3 regions of the Cytobacillus sp. FSL M8-0252 genome follow, and region 2 is predicted to be linked to each of the others. Evidence: riboswitches for the same ligand, from Rfam matches in the RefSeq annotation. Region 2 holds a riboswitch; each other region holds the start of a gene.

Region 1 (5,568 bases), 1.2 Mb from region 2:
AATAACCATTCTTGTGACTAAGTTTTGCTATTCTCCTACTAAATATTCCCTTTATATCAAAAAAGCTAGAGGACAGGGATAGTCGTTCCCTTACCTCCAGCTTTCTAAATTATCCCCAAAGCATACGAAAACGCATAGCTGCATCAATTACTCTAGCTGTCGCTCCTTCATGCCTGGATGCATACTTCTTTCGATTGACACAATCAATTAACATTTGATCACATTGATAACAATGGCCATATCGATCAATGCAGGCATCATGTTTCTGACAACAAGAATCCACATAATTGATGGGCTTGCCTGGACCGCTACAACCCGGGCCACAATACCGATAACCTCCAGGCAAACAAAAACCTTTTTTATTAAACCTGTTCACTATTTTCACCTTCTTATCCTTTTATATATATTACAAACAGTAAGTCCATTTCGCCTGTGACCTTACCTAATAGGGGAATATTTTTATCAATTTATTTCAGTGCTTATTGGTCAAATAACATAAAAAAGCCAACCTATCCAAAAAGGATAAGTTGGCAACTATTGAATTCGACTAAACTTAATCAAAGTAAATATAATTGGAACTATCGTGGCAAGTAAAAACACTGGCAGAAACCAAATGCCTAAAGAGTCCGCCCATCCTAATGCTACTCTAATGGATTGTATAAGTATAAAGCCGAATAATGCGAGGCAAATATTCTTTATGACATTTAGCATTTTTCTACTCGTTAAGTAAAATGCGGCTGCATTTGATTCATTGATGCGTGCAGGGTAATTATGAATATGAGGAAACCGTTCAAATATCCCCATCATAAACCATAGAAACACGCCGATAATTGGTAAGATAAATAATTCATATTTAGAACCCCACCGATCAACTTCCCCTGAAGCATTGTAATGACCCGGTACTTGTTCAGGTATAGCTGACCAAGACACAACTAAGAATACAATCGACCCAATGAATACAATAAGACCAAGTATGTCGCATCCCCATTCCCATTTAGTACGAGGCAATTTAAGTACTGGTCTATCCATACCCCATTCCTCCTCTTTCCGTTCGTCTTTTTAATACATACGAAGGAAAGATAAAAAGGTTTCATCCATTAGATAATCAAAGGCAACTAGTTCATACAGGGAATTACGCGATGGCTCTATCCCCCTTTTCATGAAAGGAAACAGGCGCGTCGTAATGGTAAGATATCAGTGTTGATGGCTCTGTTTGAGAAAAATATTGTCATTCATACTGTATGAGGTGAATCGCCTGAGACATGCGATCAACAAAGTATATGGTAAAGGAATAAAGAATGGTTCTTTGATAAGCAGTTTAACTTCACACTTTTCACCCTTTATAATGCAAATCGTAATAAACCTACGTACATTGTTTTAACGCTTGCGTGATATCAGCCATCACATCTACAGGATCCTCTAAGCCAACAGAAAGGCGGATCATTTCGGGACTCACACCCGCCTCCGCTTGTTGTCCAGGTGAAAGACGAGCATGTGTTGTACTCGCTGGATGAATAATGAGCGTTTTAGCGTCACCAACATTTGCTAAATGTGATACCAGCTTTAGTGAGTTGATAAACCTTTTAGCTGTACTGATTCCCCCTTTGATGCCAAATGTAAAGGTTGCACCTGCCCCACTCGGAAAATACTTTTTCCCGAGATGATATTGTGGATGGCTTTCTAACCCAGGGTAGTTCACCCAAGAAATATGAGGTAACTCTCCTAACCGTTTAGCCAAAACTTGTGCATTAGCGACTTGCTTTTCTACTCTGACACTTAATGACTCCAGACCTTGAATAAATAACCAGCTATTGAAGGCAGACAGCGTTGCCCCTAAGTCATGGCCAAGTTCAAATCTTGCTTTAAGAATAAAAGCTTTTTCCCTAGAAATTTCAACATAGCTGCGATTACCAATAGCAGGCTTTTTCTCATTAAAGGAAGGAAATCTTTCGTTACTCCATTCGAATCTTCCTCCATCTACAATTACCCCACCGATTGCCGTACCATGTCCACCAATAAATTTAGTTGCTGAATGAACGACTATATCCGCGCCAAATGCAAGTGGTTTTAGTAAAAATGGCGTAGTAAATGTATTATCTACTACTAATGGTAGGCCGTGACGTTTCGCTATCTCACTTAACTTTTCTAAATGTGCTACCTCCATATTCGGGTTGCCAATTGTCTCTGTGAAAATCGCCTTTGTCCTTTTATTAATTTTTCCTTCTAAAGATGTAAAGTCCGTCCCATCAACAAAATGAACATTGATACCGAATTTACTAAACGTTTCTGCAAATAAATGGTAGGTACCACCATAAAGAGCCTGTGTAGAAACTATCTCATCGCCTGCTCTTGCAAGTGTTAAAAGGGCAATGGAAATCGCTGCTTGCCCAGATGAAACAGCAAATGAGGCTACGCCACCTTCTAACTGTGCCATTCTCTCCTCAAACACTGCATTGGTTGGATTTGCATTCCTTGAATAAATAAAGCCAGGCTCTTGCATCTGAAATAAGCTTGCTGCATGATCGGTATCTTCAAACACATAGGATGAAGTCATGTATATTGGTACGGCTCTCGACTTTGTAACAGGATCTGGCACTTGCCCCCCATGAAGCGCTATTGTATCAAACTGGTGATGATTCATTTTTCATTCTCCTCTCACATTTCACTTATAATAAACAAACTCGACTCGGAACCATCTATCAGTGATGAGCTTTTGAGTATGCCAGCACAATGGTTGTTTTTTCATAAATTGAATTTGAAACATCAATTTTTTATGTCCAACACCTTTTTTCAAGAGCAGAAAAAAGACCACTTTCAATAAAAAGAGATTGTACTCTTCCATCGAAAGCCGCCTTTAGTCGTCTAATCGGCATAGATAAAGCCCCTCTTGCTAAAGAAGAGGGGCTCACGATATATCGCCATATCCTCAACTTATCTATCTTGGAATTAGCACCGTTACCTAGTTTTGGTCGGTTGCTGAGGCTTCAAAGGGCCAGTCCCTCCACCTCTCTTGATAAATTGAATTTTTTAAATTTTAAGAGTCATTAATTATTAATCAGAATAACCTTATCATCCGGCGCTGTCAACAGCTTTTTATAATAAATCTTTTATGCAGCACAAAGTCTTTCTTTTGCCTTTATTACTGACACCCAATATTCAACTGGAGATATAAAGGATTGCAAATAATTCAGCTCTTTATTATACATAAGAGCCTCCACTAAAAGATAAACAGACGTATCATTTAAATCGTTAACAATCATATCAAGCAAAGTTGCTTTCATATTCATAATATCTTCATAATCATCGATGATAGCTAACTTATCATCTAAATATGAAAGAAAAGCTTGTAAATGAACAACCTCTTCTTGTAATTCCTTCCACCCTTTATCCTCAGCTAATACGTTTACATAATTAACAAATTGATTGTACTCTTCATGACTATCTCTTTTAATTTTCTCTGCTAATATATCAAAAAATACATGATTGGACATATCCTTGCTGTTCACTATTAGAGCACCACCTTTACTATTTATATAAAATTATAGACCTTCTCTTTTAAATATTCAATAAAATCACATGAAACTATTTTCAATTAAGGAGTCGGGTGGTGTGTAGTTTTAGTCTAAATTAAACCAAGTAGCTAGGATATAAGGGGGATACAATAATTTCTAATTTTTCTTACGCATTTGAATGAAAGGTGAAATCACCCTTCCACTACTAGATGCATATCCAGCTATTTATGTAAGCTTTGTTTTGCCCTTTTTACCCGGCTCATCATTCGACTTGATTCTTTGTTAGCCTTGTTCCTCTCTTTTACATGGCTCATACTTCAATTTGATTCTTTGTTAGCTTCGTTTCTCTCTTTTACATGGCTCATACTTCGATTTGCTTCTTTTTAGCTTCGTTTTGCTCTTTTACATGGACCATAACTAAATCTCTTTTAGCTATGGCAAATAACTTTCCCTTCGATGCAACCGCCTCATATAGAGTAGGATTCAATCATTCAGCCCCTCGCTCGATAGCCAAATTGTGCAGAGATTTCTTTTCCTACTTTTATAATAGATTGACTTTTATCTGCAGAGGGGTCTTTTGGAATCGACTCTGAGAAACCAACTACTGTTATCGCACTTAATAATTCTTGATTGTAATTAAAGATTGGTATAGACACAGAAGATACAGTAGGAATCAAAGGCTCCTTAGCAAAGGCAATCCGTTCCTGCCTTACGCGGTTGATTTCTTCTACCGCATTCCCTTTTCCTTCTTTCCCCATAACCTTAATCCAATCTTTAGTTGTTGCTGAATCAAGGAAGCTCTCGAATATTTTCCCAGTCGATGAAAGCGGTGGTAAAAGTGAACCGAGCTGTGCACCAATATTATAGGCATGTCCCGGGTTCCATATTTTCGAGATAATTGGACCATTATATGTCCACGTAGTTAATAGGCACGTATTGTCTAGTTGATGACTTAAATCCTTCAAATAGGGTAGAACACGTGAAATCACATCTTCCTGCCCTATAGCTGCCACCCCATATTCAATTAATTTACTTCCAAGTTGATATTGTCCATTATGTTTGTCCTTGTATAGAATGTCTAATTCCGTAAAAGTGTTCAAGTATTTATAAAGATTACTTTTTGTAATTCCTGTTTTTTCCTGTATATCAGATAACCTCAATGGTTCTCCGCTAGCAACTAATAGGTCAATAATTCTCATACCAACTTGGATCGATTGGATCGTAGCTTGTTTTTGATTTTTCATGTAAAAAACCCCTATTTTATATTTTTTTTAGTATATCAGAAAAACACTATGTTTTCTGATTTCAGCCATGTTTTGCATCCTTTTGAAAGGAGTTATTTTTCAAAAAGTTTAAAAAACCACAACAAATTCTCTTGAGTTTATCTGAAAATTAGGATACTATAAATTTATCATTAATAGATAACATCGTTCACTATTAATGGAATATTAAACAACCAATGAAGAAAGAGTCTAATAAACGCTCATTAATAAAGGTTTTATGCCTAACACTTCCACACAAAGCGTTTTACTCTTTGATCACGCAATTCCTAGACAAAAAAAACTTTTCATAAAGGAGTTTGAATATGAAATTAGTTACTTTCACTCACAATAACAACACACGTATCGGAGCAGTTACAGAAGGAAATGAAGTAGTAGACTTAAACTTTGCTTACCAAGCTTTCCTTGAAGCAGAAGGTAAACTACGTTCTGAATTAATTGCTGAAGCGTACATTCCAGCACAAATGGAAGGTTTCCTACAAGGGGGAAATGAAAGCCTTTCCATCGCAAAGGAAATGGTTGATTATGCATTAAATAATCGTGAATCGTTCAAACATCCACTTGTACATGCATTTGAAGATGTAAAAATCGAAGCACCTGTAACAAAACCCGGAAAAATTATTTGTGTAGGTCATAACTACCGTGAACATATTGCAGAAATGGGAAGAGAATTACCGCCTCACCCAGTAGTATTTGCTAAATTTGCCAACACAGTGATTGGACCACAAGATGATATTCCATTCTATCCAATTTCTGAACAATTAGATTACGAAGCT
Region 2 (5,568 bases):
TCCGAATGAGCCCCCTATCACAAGCGGTAATACAGATTTATCAACGAAGCCTTTTTGAGGTAATAAATCCAAATAAGCTTTTAGTACACCTGTATAAGAGGCTTTAAATACTGGTGTTAATATAATTACAGCATCTGATTTTTCTACTTTTTCATTCGCTGCGATAATTGCTGGGCTATCAAATTTTGCATGAATTAAATCTTCAGCAGGTAGCTCCCTTACTGTAATTTGCTCATATGGCACGCCCTTTTTGTTTAAAAAAGCAATCGCTTCTTGCTCTAATCCGTTTAAACGGGAATTGTTTGATGTGCTTCCCGATATGATTACAACATTTGTCATCTTCAGATGCCTCCTATTTTGTAACTGTCAACTTACCAAATTTTTTACCATAATGATGCTCTGGCAAATGGTCATACCCAAATAAATTCTTTCTTAAAGTACCTTCTTCATACTCTCTTCTTACGAGCCCCCTATCTTGTAGGATTGGAATGACATGCTCAACGAACTCTTCGAATGTACCTGGAGTGACGGCATATGCAACGTTAAACCCGTCAACTCCTGTCTCTTCTTTCCATCCTTCTAATTGATCAGCAACAGAGTGTGCTGTACCAACAGCCACTTGACCCATCCCGCCAACACCAACAAATTTGGCAATGTCATCGACCGTCCAACTCTTTGTAGAATCTATATTCGTAAATGTTTCAACGATTGACTGAATGGCGTCATTTTTAACGTACTCGATTGGTTGATTTGCTTTATACTCTGAGAAGTCGATACCACTCCACCCCCCAAATAACGCTAATGATCCTTCATAACTAGCATGGTTTTGATAGTCCTCATACTTAACTCTAGCATCTTCCTCTGTTTCACCGATAATAGGCGTGACGAGAGAGAGAATCTTTACTTCACTGGGGTCTCTCCCCTCCGCTCTTACTGCTTCCCTAATTTTATCGACTATTACTTTACCGGCTTCTTTTGTGGGCACACTTATAAAGACCAACTCTGCATGTTTAGCAGCAAACTTTCTCCCTCTTGTAGATGCACCCGCTTGAAAAATAACCGGTGTCCTTTGCGGAGAAGGTTCACATAGATGTGCACCTGGCACCTTAAAATATTTCCCTTCATGGTTAATATCGTGAACTTTACTTGGATCTGTATAGAGCCCTTTTTCCTTGTCTAAAACCACTGCGTCGTCTTCCCAGCTTTGTTCCCACAGTTTATATGTGACATCTAAATATTCATCAGCTATCTCATAACGTTCATCATGGCTGATTTGTTGATCTAGTCCTATATTTAGTGCGGCACTATTTAAATAAGATGTGACAATATTCCAACCTATTCTTCCTTTTGTTAAATGATCGAGAGTGGACATCCTCCTTGCAAATACATATGGATGTTCAAAACTAGTTGAAACCGTTAGACCAAACCCTAAATGTTTTGTTACTTGCGCCATTATAGGAACAACGAAAGCAGGATCATTAACTGGCACTTGTACCCCTTGTTTAACCGCTGCTTCTCTAGAATTTTGATAAACATCATATGTACCAAGCACATCTGCCAGGAAAATGGCATCAAAACGTCCCTTTTCAAGTACTTGAGCCAAATGTGTCCAATATGATATGTCTTTATAAGTGGAAGATTGATCATCCTTATGTGTCCATAGTCCTGGTGATTGATGCCCAGCGCAGTTCATATCAAAAGCATTGAGGTACATTCTTTTCGCGGTCATTTTTAATTCTCCTTTAGTGATCATATTTTATAAAAAACTCATCAAGTGCTTTACTTAAACCACCTTTTCCAAATTTGATTCTCGTTTTATTGTTTCGATTTTCAATTTGATTCGAGGCAAAATCCAAAAACGCGATGACGAACAGTCTCCTAACAATTATTGAATGCAACCCTTTGTCATAAAGCGATTGTTCAACCGTATGGAAGATTCCTTTATTAATATTAAAAGATTGACAACACCATCTAATAAAGTGAAAGTCAGGTAGATTCAAGTACATGCAGCCTGATAGGTTTTTAGCTACATTGGGTGCTTGATTACTAATTGTTGACTGCATGTAACTCACTCCTTTTCATTTGCTCCATTCCATCATTTTTTATTTTGTTGTTTCTTTTTCAGAGCAAATCGTTTCTTCTCGGTAATGTCAATTTGGGTAATATCCCCTTCGTGTACAGTAATGGTGACACAACCATATTCGAGTTCCTTTAATGTTGTGAGAATGGTATGAATTTTATCTTGATCAATGTGTTTTTCCATAAAATTCTCCTTTATGGGACTTATTTTAGTCTTTTTACAAGCTCCTCTATTTCTGTAAGTGTTAACTGTTCTAATTCATGTCGCTTGAACTTTATTTCATCTATAGTAAGCATAAGGTTGATTAAGGTTTGTTTTCTCTTTGCTATCGCTTTTTGTAAAAACTTAGCCAACCTCTTTTCCCCCCCACTCGGTGTTCTTTTTTTCTTCATTCATCGTATCTAGAAATTCTGTTGTATCCTGAATAATTTTGGTCTGATCATAATCCATGGATGCTACATGGTATGAGTTGTAAAGGACTCGAAGCCATTTATGATCTGTTTGAATTTCGATAAAAATACGATCTGTATTCTCTGGAGGTACAACATGATCATGGATAGACTTAAAGCATAATATTGGGCAATGAATTTGAGATAAACTTTTTCCTGCGTCACTCATTACCTTTTGTAAAGAGTGAACTGCTTTTACCGGAATATTATCGTAAGTAATTTCATGTATAGTCGGATTTTTGATATCTGGGCTACCTTCGTCAATATAGTGTTTCTCATCGTAATATCTTAAATACTCGTAATCTGGTAATGTCAGTGCAGTATTAATTAGGATCAGACCATCCAGCTCTCCATATTTCTTAGCTAACAACAGCGCTAATGCACCGCCCATAGATTGACCTAAACAATAGACTTGTTTGCACTTCTCCTTTAATTGCTTATAAGCTGTAACAACATCATTGAACCAATCATCATAACCATATAACTCTAAATCTCTGCTTTTTGTTCCATGTCCCGTGAGCCTTGGGGCATGAACAGTAAAACCCCTATTTGCAAGTTCCGCACCCAAGTCCTCAATGCTCTGCGGTGTTCCAACAAAGCCATGAATGAGGAGAATACCAATGTCCCCACCTTCATAATAAAAAGAATCTGCACCTGGTATAACTGTTGATTCTACTCTTTTCATTTTTTCGTCCTCCTTTATATTGCAACATTTTGGTGGACAATGGTTGACTACCATTGCCGATTTTTCCCGTTGATGTAAATCTAGCTGCACTACTGCCTTTGGAGGTCCAATCAGCAACTTTAATTCCAACTTAACAAATAGGTTTAATCAGTTTAAAAACAGCATTTGTATAGAGGAGATCATCCCTTGGTGATTAAATCATGCAAAATAAAAAACCTCTTCTGACAAGAAGAGGTTAAAGTTCCGTTCTTTATCTCTCCTTATCTTTCAAGCAACAGCTTGCTGGAATTGGCACAGTGCAATAAATTGCCTGTTGCCGAGGCTTCAAAGGGCCAGTCCCTCCACCTCTCTGGATAAGAAAAATCATATTAAATTTTATATCATTTACTCTATAATATTTATCAATATTTGTCAATTATTTTTTAAAAATTAAGATGATTTACTCATTCGCCCATCCATTCTGGTTTATGAAAACCTTTAAAGTTTTCTTCAATTACTTTTGCAAATTCCTCCGACTCTATGGCTTCAATGATATCCTTTGCCATTTGGGCGTCCTTATCTTCTTTACGAACAACAATCCTATTTTGGATTTCCTCAGGAATTTGATCCCGATAAATTGCTGTTGTTAAATCTAATCCTGCAGCAACCGCAAAGTTACCATTAACAGCAGCAAGATCAACTGATTCAAGAGACCTTGGCAGTTGGGCTGCATCTACTTCATGGAATTTCAAATTTTTCGGGTTAGATAATACATCATTTACTGTTGCATTGACTGGGTTTATATCATCTTTCAATTCTATTAAACCAGCATCACGCGCAACTGTTAATCCTCTCGCTAAGTTTGTAGGATCATTAGCAATGGCCATCGTGCTGCCATCTTTCACTTCTTCAAGGGAGTTGAATTTTTCTGAATAAATACCAATTGGAGCTGTAGGAACAGAAATAATATCTACTAGATCCATCCCTTTTTCAGTGTTAAAATTCTCTAAGTACACTTTATGTTGAAATAAATTACCATCCAAATCTCCACTATCTAAAGCAATATTCGGTTGAACATAATCATTAAATTCCTTTACTTCTACTTTGTACCCTTTTTCCTCAAGTAGTGGTGCTACACCTTGCTCAAGCATATCACTATAAGGAACTGTCGCCCCTAAGACCATCTCTTTCTTTTCTTCGCCGGATGAACCTGATGTCCCACATGCACTTAAAACAGTGCAACAAGTCAGTACAAAAAATAATAACCAAACTTTTCTCATACCCTTCACCTCTTATTTTAATTATTTATCTTTTCACCTTTACGATATTTACTTCCTGGATGACCACTCGGTAAAAGGGGCGAGCCATGAGTAAAAAGCTTTTCTCTTAACGTACCCTTTTTGTATTCCTTTTTATATAAACCACGTTCTTGTAGAATCGGAATAACAAGCTCAATAAAATCTTCCAAATCTGCTGGCGTTACTAAATGATTTAAATTAAAACCATCGACACCAGAGGCTTCAAACTGATATTGAATTTGGTCTGCTACTTCTGATGGATTGCCGACAATTATATTGTCTCTATCTAATCCTTCTAATTTTGAAATCGCTTCTTTAATCGATAGTTTTTTCTTCGCATCTTTCGTTAATGAAGCAGCTTTATAATGCCCATGCTCTGTAGCTTTAAATTCAAATGGGTTATCTAACTCATCCTTTGTAAATTCCGCAACATTATAACCGCTTGCGCCCCCAAACTGTGCTTTCGCTGCATCTGCACTCCATAATTGGTTGTATTCAGCAAATTTCTCTTCCGCTTCTTCAGTTGTCTTACCTACGATGACTGTTAGGAAAGTGAATATTTTAATATCTTCCGGATTCCTGCCATATTCTTCCGCTTGTTTTCGAATATCCTCTGTATAATGTCTTACTCTTTCAGGTGTTGGCCCACCTACAAATACACATTCTGCATGTTTTGCTGCAAAAGCACGTCCTTTAGGAGAAGTCCCTGCTTGATATAAAACAGGTGTTCTTTGTTGTGACGGTTCTGTTAAATGCGGTCCTTCGACATCAAAATATTCTCCTTTATGGTGAATTTCATGGATTTTCTTACGGTCGATTAATACCCCTTGTTCTGTATCTTCTATCACTGCTCCATCTTCCCAGCTTGATTCCCACAGTTTATAAACGACATCCATATATTCATCGGCAATTTCATAACGCTTATCGTGTTTGATCATATCTTTGAAACCAAAATTTCTTGCTGCATTAGGAAGATAAGAAGTAACGATATTCCATGCCACTCTTCCTTTTGTCAAATGATCTAATGTGGAAAACCGTCTTGCCTGCCCAAAAGGTGGCTCATATGTTGTACTCACC
Region 3 (5,568 bases), 1.5 Mb from region 2:
AGCTGCGACCCATGATTGAACCTCCCTTCGTGATTGTTCTACGGCCCGTCTTTGGAACCGTAGTTCAATCCCGTTATTTTTTACGACGACGTACGATAAATTTATCAGATTGATTGTTTTTCTTACGTGTTTTGTATCCAAGAGTTGGTTTACCCCAAGGAGACATAGGTGATTTACGACCGATAGGAGCTTTACCTTCACCACCACCGTGTGGGTGATCGTTAGGGTTCATAACAGATCCACGTACAGTTGGGCGTTTACCTAACCAACGAGAACGACCGGCTTTACCGATGTTAATCAATTCGTGTTGTTCGTTACCAACTTGACCTACAGTAGCGCGGCAAGTAGCAAGAATCATACGAACTTCGCCAGAGTTTAAGCGTACTAATACGTATTTACCTTCTTTACCAAGTACTTGTGCACTTGTTCCAGCAGAACGTACTAACTGTCCACCTTTACCAGGTTTAAGTTCGATGTTGTGGATTACAGTACCCACAGGAATGTTTGTAAGTGGTAATGCATTACCTACTTTGATATCTGCTTCAGGACCAGACATTACTTCTGCGCCTACTTTAAGAGTCTTAGGAGCTAGGATGTAACGCTTTTCTCCATCTACATAATTAATTAGTGCAATGTTAGCTGAGCGGTTTGGATCATACTCGACTGTAGCAACGCGACCTGGTATTCCATCTTTGTCACGTTTAAAGTCGATGATACGATATTGACGTTTATGACCGCCGCCTTGATGACGAACTGTCAACTTACCTTGGTTGTTACGGCCACCTTTGCGCTTTACTGGAGCAAGCAAAGATTTTTCTGGTTTGTCTGTAGTGATTTCTGCGAAATCAGATACCGTCATGCCGCGACGACCATTAGAGGTAGGTTTGTATTTTTTAATCGCCATTTCATTTCCCTCCTCTTCTTGTTAGAAATTAAGCTTCAAAGATTTCGATTTCTTTGCTGTCAGCAGTTAGTTTAACAATCGCTTTACGGCGTTTGTTTGTATAACCACCGAATTTACCCATGCGCTTGAATTTACCTTTGTAGTTCATGATGTTCACTTTTTCAACTTTTACATCAAAGATTTCTTGAACAGCATCTTTAACTTGAGTTTTATTAGCTCTTACATCAACTTCAAAAGTATATTTTTTGTCAGCCATGATGTCAGTAGAACGTTCAGTGATAACGGGGCGCTTAATGATATCGCGTGCATCCATTATGCAAGCACCTCCTCTACTTTTTCGACCGCTTGCTTCGTCATGATCAATTTATCATGATTTAAAACGTCTAATACGCTGATTCCGTTAGCAGTAACAACTGTTACTCCAGGGATGTTACGAGCAGATAATGCTACGTTTTCATCGATGTCTGCAGTTACGATTAATGCTTTAGAATCTACAGAAAGACCTTTAAGTACACCTTTAAAGTCTTTTGTTTTTGGAGCTTCGAAAGATAGAGTTTCTAATACTAGAATGTTCTCTTCCGCAACTTTAGTAGATAACGCTGATTTGATAGCTAAGCGACGAACTTTTTTAGGTAATTTGTAGCTATAGCTGCGTGGTACAGGACCAAATACAGTACCGCCTCCGCGCCATTGTGGTGAACGGATTGAACCTTGACGAGCACGACCTGTGCCTTTTTGACGCCATGGTTTACGTCCTCCGCCAGCTACTTCAGAACGAATTTTAGTTTTATGAGTTCCTTGACGTAGAGAAGCTCTTTGCATAATAACAGCTTCAAACATCACGTGGTTGTTTGGCTCGATACCAAAGATTGAGTCGTTCAGCTCAATATCGCCAACTTGTGAACCACTTTGGTTTAATAATGCAACTTTAGGCATTCTTACTTCCTCCTTTCCGGGTTATTACTTTGCTTTAACCGCACTTACTAGTTTTAGAAGCGCTTTTTTAGAGCCAGGTACATTACCTTTTACTAATAGAAGATTGCGTTCTGCATCTACTTTTACGATTTCAAGGTTTTGTACTGTGATTTGTTCTCCGCCCATGCGACCAGGTAATAATTTACCTTTGAATACGCGGTTTGGAGCAACAGGACCCATTGAACCTGGGCGACGGTGGTAACGTGAACCGTGTGCCATTGGTCCGCGAGATTGTCCGTGGCGTTTAATTGCACCTTGGAAACCTTTACCTTTTGAAATTCCTGTTACATCAATTTTTTCACCTTCAGCGAAAATATCAACTTTGACTTCCTGACCAACTTCATACTCAGCTAAGTCAGCTCCGCGTAATTCGCGAACGAAGCGCTTAGGAGTAGTATCAGCTTTAGCAGCGTGTCCTTTTTCCGGTTTGTTTGAAAGCTTTTCGCGTTTATCTTCAAAACCGATTTGGATTGCTTCGTATCCATCAGTATCAACTGATTTCTTTTGAAGAACAACGTTTGGAGTAGCTTCAACCACTGTTACCGGGATAAGATCACCGTTTTCAGCAAATACTTGAGTCATACCAATCTTTCTTCCTAAGATTCCTTTGGTCATTTCAGTCACACCTCCTAGATTGTTTTAATGTATTAATTAAAGTTTAATTTCGATATCAACACCAGATGGTAAGTCTAAACGCATTAATGAATCGACTGTTTGTGGTGTTGGATTAATGATGTCGATTAAACGTTTGTGTGTACGCATTTCGAATTGCTCACGAGAATCTTTATATTTATGCACCGCACGAAGAATTGTGTAAACTGACTTTTCAGTTGGCAATGGGATTGGACCAGATACAGCCGCACCAGAGCGTTTTGCAGTTTCAACGATTTTTTCAGCAGATTGATCAAGAATTCTGTGATCATAAGCTTTTAAACGAATACGAATTTTTTGTTTTGCCATTATTTTCCCTCCTTTTCGCCTATTTTCATATAGACATTCTCCGTGAAAATTTCCCACACACTCGCCATGGCAAAGCGGCCGGGTGTGTCAGCAACCTTTCACTTCATCGCAGTCAAAGACCAACATTGTCTATTATACAGAAAAGACATAACAAATGCAACTATTGATTGCGTTTCTCTCTGTTCTGCACACTTTTAACATTATAACTGCTGTTAATAGTGTTTTCAAGTATATCCTCCTCTTTACATCATTTTCTAAAAAAACGCTTATTTAATTACTTATTTTTAAATTTTCTAAATTTTTATTTGACAAACATAGACTCATTCATGTAAATTTTAGTCAATAAAATATTTTTTATTTCTTATCATGAGAGGTTGAGGGATAGGCCCGATGACACCTCAGCAACCATCAATAGTGAACACTATTGAAAAGGTGCTAATTCCTACAAGCTATACGCTTGAAAGATGAGAAGATGACTATGATAATAATAGGCCTTCTTCTTGAGGGCCTTTTTTATTTTCTCTTTGGCTTCTCATCCATTGAATTCAACAAAATATGAATTGAAGGAGTGAGACCTTTGAACTTCCTTGAAAAAATGAAGAACCAAGTATTAATTGCTGACGGTGCGATAGGAACACTTCTTTATTCTTATGGTACGGATACATGTTTTGAAGAGTTGAACCTCTCAGCACCGGAACAAATTCAGCACATTCATCAAGCCTATCTCCATGCAGGTGCTGATTTAATTCAAACAAATTCCTATGCTGCGAATGATTTAAAATTGAAACGGTATGGCCTAGAGGATTCAGTCAAAGAGATTAATAGTGCGGCTGTAAAACTGGCACGATCTAGTATTCAACAGCACCAGGCATATGTGCTTGGCACAATTGGAGGTGTACGAGGATTAAACCCCCTCTCTATTCCTCTAGATGAAATTAAACGTAACTTTCGTGAACAGCTATACTGCTTATTGATAGAAGGCGTAGATGGGCTCCTTCTTGAAACGTATTATGATTTAGAAGAATTAGAAACGGTTCTCTCTATTGCCCGGAAAGAAACGGATATACCTATAATTGCCCAAGTGTCTTTACAAGAAATCGCTATATTACAAAATGGGACGTTAATTAATGACGCCTTAAAAAGGTTAGAAGCTAAAAGGGCAGATGTTGTCGGGGTAAACTGCCGTTTAGGTCCACATCATATGTTAGAGACACTCTCCTCCGTTGAATTACCTCAGCACGCGTTTCTATCTGCATATCCTAACGCGAGTCTACCGGCCTATATCGATGGTACGATTCAATATAAGGAGGGTGAAGACTATTTTAGAAAATCAGCGAAGTCCTTCCTTAAGCAAGGTGTTCGACTGCTTGGTGGTTGCTGCGGAACGACACCTGGCCATATTAAAGCATTTGCAGACGAAGTTAGGCATGCTGTACCGATTATTGAAAAACAAGTAACAAATAAAAGGAAACCTAAAATAGAGAGAATTATAATCGAACGCACCAATACCCCGTTAGAGACACTTGTACAAGAAAAACGCACCATCATCGTCGAACTAGACCCACCTAAGAAGCTATCAACTGCTAAATTTTTTGAAGGCGCCAGAGCCTTAAAAGATGCTGGGGTTGATGCAATCACACTCGCAGATAACTCTCTTGCGACACCACGAATCGCAAATGAAGCCCTAGCACATATCATCCAAAGGGATACAAACGTTCGACCACTTGTCCATCTCTCCTGTAGAGATCGAAACTTAATCGGCTTACAATCACATCTCATGGGTCTTCATACATTGGGGTTGCATGATATTTTAGCCATTACAGGGGATCCGGCAAGAGTTGGTAATTTCCCAGGCGCTTCATCTGTATTTGATTTATCTTCCTTTGAATTAATAGAAATGATTAAACAATTTAATGAAGGAATTTCCCCTTCAGGTTCTGAACTTGGTGAAAATGCCGTCTTTTCGGTCGGGGCAGCATTTAATCCTCATGTCAAATCCTTAGACAAAGCTGTTGCCCGACTTGAAAGGAAGATAAAAGCAGGCGCTGATTATTTCGTGTCACAGCCAGTGTTTTCAGTAACACAACTATTAGAGATTCATGAGGCAACAAAGCATCTGTCCGCACCTATTTTCATCGGAATGATGCCACTGATTAGCAGCAAAAATGCAGAGTATCTTCATAACGAAGTGCCTGGTATCAAGATTACTCAAACGACCCGCGACAGAATGGCTAAAGCGGTTAACCCTGTTCTAGCTGAGAAAGAAGGCTTATTAATTACAAAAGAGTTGATCGATGCAGCCTTAGAACTCTTTCAAGGCATCTACCTTGTTACCCCCTTCCTTAGATATCAACTCACAACCGAGCTGACCAATCATATTAGAAGAAAAGATCAACAGATGAAGGAGCATCATTATGTCAAAAGTAGCCATCACTAAACAAATGACGGAAAAGATTTTAATCATGGATGGAGCAATGGGTACCATGCTACAAGAAGCCCACCTAACTGCAGATGACTTTGGTGGTGAGGACTTAGAAGGTTGTAATGAGCACCTCACACTTACGCGACCTGAATTGATTCAATCAATTCATGAAGCTTATCTTTTGGCAGGGGCAGATATAATTGAAACAAATACATTCGGAGCGACGCGTATCGTTTTAGAAGAATATAATATTGGGCATTTAAGTGAATTATTAAACCGCAGAGCGGCTGAAATCGCTATAAAAGCA

The links. Region 2 has a riboswitch for S-adenosylmethionine ahead of MKX83_RS08565 (alpha/beta hydrolase). Riboswitches for the same ligand answer to the same signal wherever they lie in the genome.
Region 1: linked by a shared signal. The riboswitch ahead of MKX83_RS02215 (O-acetylhomoserine aminocarboxypropyltransferase/cysteine synthase family protein) and the one ahead of MKX83_RS08565 (alpha/beta hydrolase) in region 2 are both predicted to bind S-adenosylmethionine.
Region 3: linked by a shared signal. The riboswitch ahead of MKX83_RS00700 (bifunctional homocysteine S-methyltransferase/methylenetetrahydrofolate reductase) and the one ahead of MKX83_RS08565 (alpha/beta hydrolase) in region 2 are both predicted to bind S-adenosylmethionine.

The regions. Positions count from the first base shown of each region.
Region 1 is NZ_JBBOWZ010000001.1:419,499-425,066, reverse strand. Features, by position in the region: gene MKX83_RS02225 (Parvovirus coat protein VP1-like protein) at 110-376, opposite strand; gene MKX83_RS02220 (DUF1648 domain-containing protein) at 535-1,029, opposite strand; gene MKX83_RS02215 (O-acetylhomoserine aminocarboxypropyltransferase/cysteine synthase family protein) at 1,364-2,641, opposite strand; SAM riboswitch class I at 2,929-3,020, opposite strand; gene MKX83_RS02210 (hypothetical protein) at 3,108-3,506, opposite strand; gene MKX83_RS02205 (hypothetical protein) at 3,874-3,999, opposite strand; gene MKX83_RS02200 (IclR family transcriptional regulator) at 4,004-4,756, opposite strand; gene MKX83_RS02195 (fumarylacetoacetate hydrolase family protein) at 5,098-5,568, shown strand, end outside.
Region 2 is NZ_JBBOWZ010000001.1:1,656,268-1,661,835, reverse strand. Features, by position in the region: gene ssuE (NADPH-dependent FMN reductase) at 1-339, opposite strand, end outside; gene MKX83_RS08585 (LLM class flavin-dependent oxidoreductase) at 353-1,729, opposite strand; gene MKX83_RS08580 (hypothetical protein) at 1,743-2,063, opposite strand; gene MKX83_RS08575 (YezD family protein) at 2,096-2,263, opposite strand; gene MKX83_RS08570 (hypothetical protein) at 2,284-2,433, opposite strand; gene MKX83_RS08565 (alpha/beta hydrolase) at 2,426-3,214, opposite strand; SAM riboswitch class I at 3,472-3,574, opposite strand; gene MKX83_RS08560 (MetQ/NlpA family ABC transporter substrate-binding protein) at 3,658-4,473, opposite strand; gene MKX83_RS08555 (LLM class flavin-dependent oxidoreductase) at 4,491-5,568, opposite strand, start outside.
Region 3 is NZ_JBBOWZ010000001.1:140,959-146,526, reverse strand. Features, by position in the region: gene rpsS (30S ribosomal protein S19) at 1-13, opposite strand, end outside; gene rplB (50S ribosomal protein L2) at 74-904, opposite strand; gene rplW (50S ribosomal protein L23) at 933-1,217, opposite strand; gene rplD (50S ribosomal protein L4) at 1,217-1,840, opposite strand; gene rplC (50S ribosomal protein L3) at 1,865-2,494, opposite strand; gene rpsJ (30S ribosomal protein S10) at 2,531-2,839, opposite strand; SAM riboswitch class I at 3,198-3,310, shown strand; gene MKX83_RS00700 (bifunctional homocysteine S-methyltransferase/methylenetetrahydrofolate reductase) at 3,417-5,276, shown strand; gene metH (methionine synthase) at 5,254-5,568, shown strand, end outside.